DNA from 3 places in the Mesorhizobium sp. M5C.F.Cr.IN.023.01.1.1 genome. Region 2 is predicted to be linked to each of the others. Evidence: predicted binding sites of a transcription regulator. Region 2 holds the regulator's gene; each other region holds the start of a gene.
The links. Region 2 encodes PhoB, which activates phosphate uptake and scavenging genes when phosphate is short. Its sites were predicted from a motif close to TGTCATNNANCTGTCAT; they were not measured.
Positions count from the first base shown of each region.

Region 1: the regulator PhoB is predicted to act here: its motif matches at 1,652-1,668, upstream of ugpB (sn-glycerol-3-phosphate ABC transporter substrate-binding protein UgpB).
Region 3: the regulator PhoB is predicted to act here: its motif matches at 1,670-1,686, upstream of EOA78_RS05130 (PhoX family phosphatase).

Region 1 covers NZ_RZSU01000036.1:26,834-31,044, reverse strand. The annotation lists gene ugpA (sn-glycerol-3-phosphate ABC transporter permease UgpA) at 1-196, opposite strand, end outside; gene ugpB (sn-glycerol-3-phosphate ABC transporter substrate-binding protein UgpB) at 278-1,588, opposite strand; gene EOA78_RS16430 (TlpA disulfide reductase family protein) at 1,905-2,591, opposite strand; partial or broken gene argH (argininosuccinate lyase) at 2,627-4,026, shown strand.
Region 2 covers NZ_RZSU01000008.1:99,988-104,198, forward strand. The annotation lists gene pstA (phosphate ABC transporter permease PstA) at 1-548, shown strand, start outside; gene pstB (phosphate ABC transporter ATP-binding protein PstB) at 561-1,376, shown strand; gene phoU (phosphate signaling complex protein PhoU) at 1,412-2,119, shown strand; gene phoB (phosphate regulon transcriptional regulator PhoB) at 2,136-2,825, shown strand; gene EOA78_RS05835 (ROK family protein) at 3,003-4,211, opposite strand, start outside.
Region 3 covers NZ_RZSU01000007.1:84,741-88,951, forward strand. The annotation lists gene EOA78_RS05130 (PhoX family phosphatase) at 1-1,600, opposite strand, end outside; gene EOA78_RS05135 (hypothetical protein) at 1,806-2,144, shown strand; gene EOA78_RS05140 (phosphatase PAP2 family protein) at 2,157-2,858, shown strand; gene EOA78_RS05145 (helix-turn-helix transcriptional regulator) at 3,057-3,326, shown strand; gene EOA78_RS05150 (SulP family inorganic anion transporter) at 3,445-4,211, shown strand, end outside.

The DNA of each region.
Region 1 (4,211 bases), on a different contig from region 2:
CCGGATCGGCCAGCACCTTGCCGAAATTGGCGAACCAGACGAACTTGGTCCTCAGCCCGAACGGGTCTTGCCTAAGCATCGACTGATAAAGCGCCTGGCCGGCCGGCCAGTAGAAGAAAACCAGTGTTATGGCGAGTTGTGGCGCCACCAGCAGGTAGGGCAGGATCTTGTTGGGAAAGACGATGCGTGGAGACAGGCTGATTTCCCTCGCTATCCAGGAATCGCCCACGCGAGCTCGCGTGGGCGATATTCCAATCGACCAACCGAGATAATCTCGTCAGTTCTCTAGCGCTTCCTCGATCGCGGCGTTGCCGCGCGTGACCGCATTGTCGAGCGCCTGTTGAGCGGTTTGCTGGCCGGCCAGCATCTTCTCGAACTCCTCGTTCTGGATATCGCGCACCTGCGGCAGATTCGGCAGGCGCACGCCCTTCGAGTTGTCGGTCGGCGCCTTGCCCGTCATCTGCAGGATGGGCGTCTCGCGGCCGGGGTTCTTGTCATAGAAGCCTGATTTCTTGGTCGCTTCGTAGGCGGCGAGCGTCACCGGCAAGTATCCCGACTTCTGGTGCAGATATTCTTGCACATCGGTCTTGGACAGATAGGCGAAGAAGGTCGCGACGCCCTTGTATTGCTCGTCCGACTTGTTGCCGAAGACCCACAGGCTGGCGCCGCCCGGCGTGGTGTTCTGCGGTGCGCCCTTGGCGTCGGTGTCGTAGGGAAGCTGGCCGATGCCATAGTTCATGCCGGACTTGACGATATCGCCGAGACCGCCCGACGATTCGGTGAAGATGCCGCATTCGCCGGCAAGGAAGATCTGCTTGGCTTCGGAGGTGCGCCCGCCATATTTGAAGGTGCCGTTCTTGGCGAGGTCCGCGAGCGCCTGGAAGTGGTTGACGAAAATCGGCGCGTTGATTTTGAGCTCGACATCACCGCCGGCCAGGCCGTTCTGCTGGGTGGCCCACGATACATCATTCCACGCCGCAAAATTCTCGAGATGGATCCAGGTCAGCCAGGTCGAGGTGTAGCCGCATGAGGCGGCGCCGCTTGCCTTGATCTTCTTGGCAGCTTCCCACACCTCATTCCAGGTCTTGGGCGGGTTGTTCGCATCGAGGCCAGCCTTCTGGAAGATGTCCCTGTTGTAATAGAGGATCGGCGAGGAGGAGTTGTAGGGGAAGGACAGCATGGTGCCGTCCGGCTTCGAATAATAGCCGACGATGCCGGGCAGATACTGGCTCTTGTCGAAGGTCATCCCGGCACCGGTCATCACCTCGGCCACCGGCTTGATCGCACCCTCGGCCGCCATCATCACGCCGGTGCCGACATCGAACACCTGGAGAATATCGGGCGCCTGTCCAGCGCGGAAGGCAGCGATGCCGGCATTCAGCGTTTCCGGATAGGTGCCCTTGAACACCGGAACCAGCTCATAGTCGCTCTGGCTGGCGTTGAAATCCTTGGAGATCTTGTCGACGACTTCGGCGTTGGCGCCGGTCATGGCGTGCCACCAGCTGATCTGCGTGACGGCGAAAGCGGACGTGGTGGAAAGCAGGGTCAAGGTGGCGGCGACACCGGCCGCGAAGCCGAAGAACTTCATGTTTCATCTCCCGTTTTGTCATTGGCGAAAGGGCACTCTCGCAAAGGGCAATATGTGCCCCCCATGACAATTGGACAACGGTTTTGTTGCGGATCGATGAACTTGATCTCCCCGTAAAGTGGTGCACGCTTCGATATGAGAGTAGATGGAAAGCAATTACCAAGCCGGCTTACCACCCGAACAAAAGCGACGAGGACCGGCAATCGCCGGGGCCTAAAGCGCGTCGCGTTCGAATGGATTCATGCGACGCGCTTTAGGTTCTGTTTTGATGCATGTCGCCATCGCAAAACCGCTGCGCACTTTTGCGCGACATGCATTAGTCCGACTTGCCGAGCGCCGTCTCGACCAGCCGCTTGGCATCGGGGCTCGACCACTCGGCCGGGCCGTTCATGTGAGCGATCAGGCAGCCTTCACCGTCGATCAGCATGGTGACCGGCAGGCCGAGCGCCAGGCCGCGCGTCTTGAGATCGTTGAACAGCGCCATGGTCGAATCACGGTAATAGCCGAGCGCCTCGACGCCGGTTTCCTCGAGGAACTTCTTCGGCTTGGCGTCGTCGCCGACATCGAGATTGACCGCGACGACCTCGAAGGCGTCGCTGCCCATTTCTTTTTGCAGCGCGTCGAGCGCCGGCATTTCGGCGCGGCAGGGGGCGCACCATGTCGCCCACAGATTGAGCAGCAACGTCTTGCCGGCATGGTCGGCGAGCGTCATCGGCTTGCCGCCAGGGTCGTTGAAGGCAAGGCCCTTCAGCGATTGCGGCGGATCGGCCGGCAAAAGTGCTGCGACCTGGCCGGTGGCAGCCGCCGCGACCGTCTTGGCGCGGTCGGCCTTGGCGGCGCAGGCGACATCGTTTTTGCTGTCGCCAACGTCGACTGGCGCGGGCGCGTTGTTGCCAGAACCGCTCTCGCTGACATATACCGCGACCGCGCCCGCAAGCACGCCCGCCACCAAAGCGGCGAGGATGAGGCGCGGGGCCGGGAAAAATCGATTGCCGTCTGCCATTTTCTAAAAACTGCTCCGGAGCACGGGTTATAGCGATGAGCGACAAGAAGGCCAGCAACCAGATGTGGGGCGGACGTTTGCCTCGGGTCCGGCCGCGATCATGGAAGCGATCAACGCGTCGATCTCGTTCGACCGCAAACTCTATGCGCAGGATATAAGAGGCTCGATCGCCCATAGCGAGATGCTGGCGCAAACGGGCATTATTTCGGCGGCCGATCAAGAAAAAATCGCTCACGGGCTGAACACGATCCTGGCAGAGATCGAAGCCGGAAAGTTCGAGTTCTCGACCAGGCTGGAAGACATCCACATGAACGTCGAAGCTCGCCTTGCCGAGCTGATCGGCGCGGCCGCCGGCCGCCTGCACACCGCTCGTTCGCGCAACGATCAGGTGGCGGTCGATCTCAGGCTGTGGGTCAAGGACGAGTGCTTTCGCATCGCCGAGGCGCTGAAGGGCCTGATCGCGGCGTTCCTGGAACGGGCCGAGGAGCATGCGGCGACGGTGATGCCGGGCTTTACCCACATGCAGGCGGCGCAGCCGGTAACCTTCGGCCACCACTGCATGGCTTATGTCGAGATGTTTTCGCGCGATCTGTCGCGTGTTCGCGACGCCATCGAGCGGATGGACGAAAACCCGCTCGGTGCGGCCGCCCTTGCCGGCACCAGCTTTCCGATCGACCGGCACCAGACGGCCAAGGCGCTCGGTTTCCGCGAACCGATGCGCAACTCGCTGGACAGCGTTTCGGACCGCGATTTCGCACTGGAATTCTTGGGGCTGGCGGCGATCTGCGCGACGCATCTGTCGCGCCTGGCCGAAGAGATCATCATCTGGTCGACGCCGCAATTCGGCTTCGTCAGGCTGTCGGACTCATTCTCCACCGGCTCCTCGATCATGCCGCAGAAGAAGAACCCCGACGCCGCCGAACTGGTGCGCGGCAAGACCGGTCGCGTCACCGGCCATCTGGTCGGCCTGCTGACGGTGATGAAGGGCATGCCGCTGACCTACGGCAAGGACATGCAGGAGGACAAGGAATCCGTGTTCGACGCCGCCGAGACGCTCGATCTGATGCTGGCGGCGATGACCGGCATGGTGCGCGACATGACGGTGAACGCCGCCGCCATGAAGAAGGCCGCCGGGTCAGGCTATTCGACCGCGACCGACCTTGCCGACTGGCTGGTGCGCACGCTCGGCCTGCCGTTCCGCGAGGCGCACCACGTCACCGGCCGCGCGGTGGCGCTGGCCGAGGAGAAGAAAATCAGGCTCGACAGGCTGCCGCTGGAAAACTTGCAGTCCATTCACCCCGGCATCACGGCGGACGTGTTTTCGGTGCTTGCCGTACAGAGTTCGGTGAAGAGCCGCACGAGCTTCGGCGGCACCGCGCCGTCGGAGGTGAGGAAGCAGATCCGGTACTGGAAAAAGCACATCGCCAAGGCGTGATGCTCGTGCGGCGAATCCGAAATTCGCATCACGTTGGAGCAGCGCGGCGAGCGAATTTCGGATTCAAAAGCCGCACGAGTTAATTGACGAATTCTAGTGTGGTTTTGGATTTGAAGTTCCTTGCCGCGAATGCCATCAATGACAGGAACTTCAAATCCACCACACTAGGTGCAATGCCAGCAAAA
Region 2 (4,211 bases):
TCATCGAAGTGAATATCAACAATCTGGCGGCGGTGCCTTCGATCGTCTTCGGTCTGCTTGGACTTGCCGTATTCCTGAATTTCTTCGGCATGCCGCGCTCAGCCCCGGTGGTCGGCGGCATGGTGCTGGCGCTGATGACCCTGCCGATCATCATTATCGCCTCGCGCGCTTCGCTGCGCGCCGTGCCGCCGTCGATCCGAGAGGCGGCGCTCGGCATCGGAGCGTCCAAGGTCCAGACCGTATTCCATCACGTCCTGCCGCTGGCGATGCCGGGTATCATGACCGGCACCATTCTCGGGATGGCGCATGCGCTGGGCGAAACCGCGCCGTTGCTGATGATCGGCATGGTCGCCTTCATCGTCGACATTCCCGGCGGCTTCACCGATCCCGCGACGATCCTGCCGGTGCAGATATTCATGTGGGCGGATTTCCCGGAAGCTGGATTCCAGCAGAAGACTTCGGCGGCGATTTTGATTTTGCTGCTGTTTTTGGTCATCATGAACGCCATTGCGGTGATACTGCGCAGGCGCTTCGAGCGGCGCTGGTAAGGGGTAGAGGATATGAACATCATGACGGAAGCCGGCGTCGAACAGAAACTGAGCAGCGCAACCAATGCCCCTTCGATCAAGATGAAGGGCGACAAGGTCTCTGTTCATTACGGCGAGAAGCGAGCTCTGTTCGACGTGGATCTCGATGTCCGCGAGAACCAGGTGACGGCGTTGATCGGCCCATCGGGCTGTGGCAAGTCGACCTTCCTGCGTTGCCTGAACCGAATGAACGACACGATCGATATCGCGCGGGTGAGCGGCAAGATAACGCTCGACGGCGAGGATGTTTACGACCCGAAAATCGATGTCGTCGAGCTACGAGCTCGCGTCGGCATGGTTTTCCAGAAACCGAACCCGTTTCCGAAGTCAATCTATGAAAACGTCGCCTACGGTCCGCGCATTCACGGCCTGGCCAGGAGCAAGTCCGAGTTGGACGGCATCGTCGAATCGAGCCTGAAGAAGGCCGGTCTGTTCAACGAGGTCAAGGATCGCCTGCTCGAGTCGGGCACCGGTCTCTCCGGCGGACAGCAGCAGCGCCTGTGCATCGCGCGCGCCATCGCCGTGTCGCCGGAAGTGATTCTGATGGACGAGCCCTGTTCGGCTCTCGATCCGATCGCCACGGCCCGCGTCGAGGAACTGATCGACGAACTGCGCCAGAACTACACTATCGTCATCGTCACCCACTCGATGCAGCAGGCAGCGCGCGTGTCGCAACGCACGGCGATGTTCCATCTCGGCTACCTGGTCGAGGAGGGCGCAACCGACAAGATGTTCACCAATCCCGACGACAAGCGCACCCAGGACTACATCACCGGCCGGTTCGGCTGAGCGGTCCGGCGAATTTCGAACACGAGGACAGGATCATGGGTGAACACACCGTCGCATCTTTCGACGAGGAACTGGAGCACATCGACAGGCTGATCCGCGACATGGACGAGCTCGCCGCCGCGATGGTCGCAGCCTCGATCCGCGCGTTGCTTGCGTCAGACAATGCGATGGCGCAGCGTGTTGTCTCGGACGACGCCATCATGGATGCGCGGCAGCGCGAACTCGACGATAGCGCGATCACCCTGATCGCCAAGCGGCAGCCGATGGCACAAGATCTGCGCGCCGTGGTTGGCGCAATCCGCATGGCCGGCGATCTCGAGCGCATCGGCGACCTGGCCAAGAACATAGCCAAGCGGGTCAGCGCAGTCGGGCAGAGCGCCACGCCGCGTAATCTGTCGCACGGCATCGACGCGATGGCGGATCTCGTTCTCGAGCAGCTCCGCGGCGTGGTCGAGCACTATGTGTCGCGCAATGCCGGCGCGTTGAAAGAACTGCGCGCCGACGACCAGAAGATCGACGTGAAATACACGGCGGTTTTTCGCGAACTCCTGACCTACATGATGGAGGATCCGCGCAACATCACCGCCTGCACGCATCTGCTGTTCTGCGCCAAGAATCTCGAGCGTATCGGCGATCATGTCACCAACATCGCCGAAAACGCCTACTTTGTCGTGACCGGGCAGCAATTGCCGGCGGATCGCCCGAAGCTCGACGAAACGACGATGTCGGCGCCGGCGACATGACAGGAGTGACCGGCCGATGATCGCGCCGCGCATCATGGTGGTGGAGGATGAAGAGCCGCTGGGCGTCCTCCTCCGCTACAATCTGGAATCCGAAGGCTATCAGGTCGAGGTTGTGACGCGCGGCGACGAGGCCGAAATCCGGCTGCAGGAAAACGTGCCCGATCTGCTGGTGCTCGACTGGATGGTGCCGGCGGTTTCGGGCATCGAGCTTTGCCGGCGCCTTCGGGTGCGTCCCGAAACCGAGCGGCTGCCGATCATCATGCTGACCGCGCGCGGCGAGGAGAGCGACCGGGTGCGCGGCCTTTCCACCGGAGCCGACGACTATCTGGTCAAGCCGTTCTCGACACCGGAATTCATGGCCAGGGTCAAGGCGCTGCTGCGCCGCGCCAAGCCGGAAGTACTGTCCAGCGTGCTGAAGGTCGGCGACATCATGCTCGATCGCGAATCGCACAGGGTCTATCGCAAGAAGAGCGAGATCCGGCTCGGGCCGACCGAATTCCGGCTGCTCGAATTCATGATGCGGCACCCGGGTCGAGTCTTCTCGCGCAGCCAGTTGCTCGACAATGTCTGGGGCGAGACGATCTACATCGACGAGCGCACGGTGGACGTCCATGTCGGCCGGTTGCGCAAGGCGGTCAACAATGGTCGCATGCCCGATGTCATCCGCACCATCCGCGGCGCGGGCTATGCGATCAGGGAAGACTAGGGATGTGCTGATATTCAGGTGATGCCGACCTGCGAACGGCGGCTTCCTGCGCTTTCCGGTGCTCGCGTACCCAAAAGTGCGCTCCGCTCCGGTTCTCGGAACCCACCATTCTCGACTCGGCCTGACCTGAATCTCAACACACCCCAAGTCGCGATCCGGGGATCCCTGCCTTCGAATTCAAGCCACGTTCTTTCCGACCGAGCCGGCTCGTGCCTGGATGCTCGGCGCGAAGATCTCCTGGTCGACGAAGCTCAGCGCCCGCATGGCGCAGCCTTCTCGGATCAGCGGCAGTTCGTTCGGCTCGGTGTCGAAGGAAATCGAACCCGAATGCTGGCCGCCGGCGGTCTGGGCGATGGCCTCGCGCAGGGCCGGCTCGATCAGGTCGAAGGCGGCAGCGCTGGCACCGACCATTGCGACCGGGGCCGGATCGATCAGCGCGAACAGGCTGCCGAGCCCGAAGCCGAGCGCTTCGCCGGCCTTGCGGTAGGCTTCGCGCTCCGGTCCGTCCGTCTCGCGCGCCCGGGCCGCCAGTGCCCGCATCTCGGCGTCGCTGACATCGGCGACCGGCTCGGCGTTCTCGCTCAATTGCCTTGCGTTGCGCCAGATAGCGTAGTTGCCGGCATAAGCCTCGACGCAACCGCGCCGCCCGCAGCGGCAAAGCGCGCCGCCCGGCCGATGAATCATGTGGCCGAATTCGCCGCCTGAGGAATGGGTGCCGGTGAACAGCTCGCCCTTCAGCACCAGCCCCATACCGATGCCATGCGAGAGCAGGATGGCGATGAAATCGTCGCGGTAGCGATCCGGGTCGCGCCAGCGCAGCGCCACGGCCATCATGTTGCAGTCGTTCTCCATGATGGCCGGGATGCCGAACTCGCGTTCCAGAATGTCGGCAAAGGCGATGTTCGTCTGCGGCGTGATCGGCGACCACAACATGGCGCGCGCATGGGAATCGGTAATACCCTGGATCGCCAGCGCGATGCGGGCGACGCTTTGGACGTCGAGGTCGGGGTCTTCGAGCCGGCGCCGGACGATGGCGACACATTCGTCGATCAGCTCGTCGCGCGACATGGTCAGCGTGTCCAGCCGGCGCTGTTCCTCGGCGACCACTTGTCCGGCATAGTCGATGACAGCGACCGACAGGAAATTCAGCGACAACACGACGGCCAATACCGTAGCGGCTTCCGGATTGAGGCTGAGGCCAACCTGCGGCCGGCCACGTTTCAGCGAAACGGTCTCACTCGCCTTGGTCTCGGCCAGGATGCCTTCCTGGATCAGGTCGGAAGAGATCGCCGATATGGTCGAATGGCTGAGGCCGGTGGTTGCGGCGATCTCGGTCCGCGACGGCTGGCCTGCGCGGCGTACGGCCGAAATGACCATCGCCCGGTT
Region 3 (4,211 bases), on a different contig from region 2:
CGGTCGTTGCGGTCGAGAAGGTGGCGCCGACTTCGGCCACTGAGGGATCGCCGCACTTCAACAGCACTTCCCACTTGCCCTTGGCGGCAGTGAAATCGCCACCGTCCTCGACGATCTCGATAATGTGGCCGAAGGCGTTTTCGGCGCGCGGATTGGCGGCGTCGACCTGGTCCGTTTTGCGCTTCGAATTGTTGGTCAGCATGACGTAGACCTTGCCGGTCGTCGGATTGGGCTGGATGTCCTCGGGGCGGTCCATCTTGGTGGCGCCGAGCAGGTCGGCGGCACGGCGCGTCTCGATGAGCACGTCGGCTTGGCTGGCAAAGCCGTTCTCCGCCGTCAGCGGCCCCTGGCCGAAGACGATGGGCAGCCATTCGATCGACCCGTCCTCGGCGAATTTGGCGACGTAGAGCGTGCCGTCGTCGAGAAGATTCATGTTGGCGGCGCGGTCCTCGGCGTTGAACTTGTCGGCCGTGACGAATTTATAGACATAGTCGAAGCGCTCGTCGTCGCCGAGATAGAAGACGACACGGCCATCCTTGGCGACGATCGATTCAGCACCCTCATGCTTGAAGCGGCCCATGGCAGTGCGCTTCCGTGGCACCGAGGTCGGATCGTTGACGTCGACCTCAACGATCCAGCCGAAGCGATTAGGCTCGTTCGGCTCCTTGCCGATGTCGAAGCGGTCGTAATGCGCACCCCATTCATAGGCGCCTTCGGGAATCCCCAGGCGCTTGTAGTTGGCGGCCTCCTTGTGGCCTTCTGGCAGCTCGCCCGAGAAATAGCCGTGTATGTTTTCCTCGGCCATGACGTAGGTGCCCCAGGGCGTGACGCCGCCGGCACAGTTGTTGACGGTGCCGAAGACCTTTGTGCCGGTCGGATCGGCACTTGTCTTGACGCGGTCGTGGCCGGCGACGGGGCCGGACAGTGCCATCTCGGTATTCGAGGTGATGCGGCGGTTGAGCTTGCCGTCGCGCACCACCTGCCATTTGCCTGATACCTTGCGGATCTCGACGATGGTGCCGCCATGCGCGGCCATCTCGATATCGACCTGTTCCTTGCTCAGCGGCGCTTGCTTGGCCTCGCCCTCGACGATGGTGACGAGGCCCGGGAACATCAGATGCGGATTGGTGTATTCGTGGTTGACCACCAGCAGACCATGCTCGGCCGAGCCGTCGATCGGGATATAGCCGACATAGTCGTTGTTGTAGCCGAACTGTCTTTCCTGGGCCTGCCCCGACTGTTTTGTTGGATCGAATTCCGGCGAATCGGCAAACAGCGGATCGCCCCAGCGCAACAGCACGTCGGCGTCATAGCCGGCGGCGACATGATGCTTGTCGTCCACGCCTGCCTCGACCTCGTCGAAGCTGAAGGCCGAGCCGCCGGCGGCGCGGGCATCGTCGGCGAGGATCAGCGCCAGCGGGCTGACGGTGGCGGCGATGGCGGTTGCCGCGAGCGATCCCTGCAGGAAACCACGGCGCGAGAACCGCGCGGCGATGATCTCGCCCATCGTCTGGTTGTCGGTGGGATTGGCTCCCGGCCCACCGTTTTCCTCGAGCAGGCTGGTGCGGAAATGGGCGTTTGGGGAGCGATGTTCTGTCATGGGCTTGCCCTCTGGCTTTCTTTGGGATGGCTTGAGCGTGCTGCTTGACTGACCGCGTATCGCCGGCAGATCACAGTTTGATGACATTGCCGGCCAATTTCCAGCCCCGATTTCGTGTCCATGATCAGCCTCGCTTGACCGCGACCCGAGCTTCGGAAACAACATCTGCGGCAAGCGTGGAAGGACCGCGTCGAGAGGGAAAAAAGTGAGTTTCTGGGGACTGGGGCAGCTCGGCATTTCGACGGTGATCTTCCTGCTGGCGGCGACGGCGGCCAAGCAATGGGGACTGGCGCCGAGCCTCGGCAAGATCGTTCTGACGCTGGCGCTCTATTCGGCGGGCAATCTGATCATGCTGAGGCTGATCCGTGAATTCGGCATGTCGGTGTCGTTCAGCCTGTCGGCGGTGATCCAGCTGGTATCGGTGAACGTGGTGGCACTGGTGTTCTTCGGCGAGCGCGTCAATGCGTTGCAGGGCACTGGCATCGTGCTCGCCGTCGCAGCGGTGGCGCTGATCACGCTCGGTCCCTATCTGCAAAGGCCGTAACTGCGAGGGCCGATGAAGAATACCGCAAGCAAGCTGTTCAACTGGCTCGAATTCCCGGTGCTGCTGGCCGGACTGGTCCTCGCCGGCGGACTTTGGGGATTCGAGGAACTGATGGAGGTGGCGCGAGACACCACGCCGCACGCCTTCGATACGGAAATCCTGCTCGCCTTCCGTGAAGCGGGCCAGCCCGACAATCCGATCGGACCGCTATGGCTGGAAGGGGCGATGCGCGACATCACCAGCCTCGGCAGCGCCAGCGTGCTCGTGCTGATCACGGCCGCCGTGATCGTCTATCTGCTGCTGATCCACAGGCCGGGACCGGCGTTTCTCGTCCTCGTCGCGGTGGCGGGCGGGCAGGCCCTGTCGAGTACGCTGAAGCTCGGAATCGACCGGCCGCGCCCCGATCTGGTCTCGCATCTCGCCGACGTGGCATCGCTTTCGTTTCCGAGCGGCCACGCGATGCTGTCGGCGGTGACATATTTGACGCTGGGCAGCATGGCGTCGCGCTTCCTGCCTGGGCGAACGACCAAGATCTATGTGCTGGCACTGGCGGTGCTGACGACCCTGCTGGTCGGCATCAGCCGCGTCTATCTCGGCGTTCATTGGCCATCCGACGTGCTGGCCGGGTGGTGCGCCGGCTTCGCCTGGGCGATGCTGTGCTGGCTGGCCGCATGGGCGTTACAGCGATGGCGCGGGCGGCCCGACGGCGCCTGAAACGGCCGTTCAGAACGACGCTGCGCTAATTTTCCTCGAAGTTGCAGCGGCTGGGGCCTGCTGTCCTAGCTGGCGCGCAGGCTCTGCAGGACGCAAAATGGTATGGCGCGCATGTCTGACATGTGCATCGTGATGCTTGAACCATCACAATGATGATATTATACATGGGCTGGAGACTCAGACGGGGGTTTTTAGCCGATGATCACTGCCGCGCAGATGCGCGCCGCAAGGGCGCTGGCCGGCATCGATCAGAAGACGCTCGCCGAGCGCGCCGGGGTTTCGCTTCCAACCATCCAGCGCATGGAAGCGAGCGACGGCGTCGTCAGGGGCGTAGTCGACACGCTGATGAAGGTCATCCAGGCCCTCGATGAGGCCGGCGTGGAACTGATCGGCGAGAACCAGGCCAGCGAGCGCGGCGGCAGGGGCGTGCGCCTCAAGCCGATCGTGCCGAAGAACCCGCCAGGCTGAGTCGATAAAAGTCGCGACGGCGACCGCCGACAGTCCTGCCGACGATCTCGCCGCCTTGGTTTTTATGCATGTCGTTGCCCCACTTTGAGCAACCTGCATCAGGAGCGGAAGGCAGTCCATGGATCGGCGGGCAATTCATCAACCGGCGCGGCCAACATTTTCCGAACTGTTCACGCCGAAACTGGTGACGGTGCTGCGCGAGGGCTACACATCAGAGCATTTCAAGGCCGATGCCATCGCCGGACTGACCGTGGCCATCGTCGCGCTGCCGCTGTCGATGGCGATCGCGATCGCGTCGGGCGTGACGCCGGAGCGCGGGCTCTACACCTCCATCATCGGCGGCTTCCTCGTCTCGGCGCTCGGCGGCAGCCGCTTCCAGATCGGCGGGCCGGCCGGCGCCTTCATCGTGCTGGTGGCGGCAACGGTGGCGCGGGTCGGTGTCGACGGGTTGCTGCTGGCGACGATGATGGCCGGCATCTTCCTGCTCGCCATCGGCTATCTCAGGCTTGGCACCTACATCAAGTTCATTCCCTATCCGGTGACCGTCGGCTTCACCGCCGGCATCGCCATCATTATCTTTTCCGGCCAGATCGTCGAGCTGTTCGGGCTGAAGCTCGCCGGCAAAGAGCCTGGACCGCTGGTGCCGAAGCTGATGGCTATCGGCGAGGCGGCCGGCACGATCAATGTCGCCGCCACCTTCGTCGCCGTACTGACTATCGTCGCCATTGCCCTGATGAAGCGGTGGCGGCCGAAATGGCCCGCCATGCTGATCGCCATAGGTCTGGCTTCGCTCGTCGTAGCGCTGTTTTCCCTGCCCGCCGAAACGATCGGTACACGCTTCGGCGGCATCCCGCGCAGCCTGCAAATGCCGGCCTTTCCGCCAAT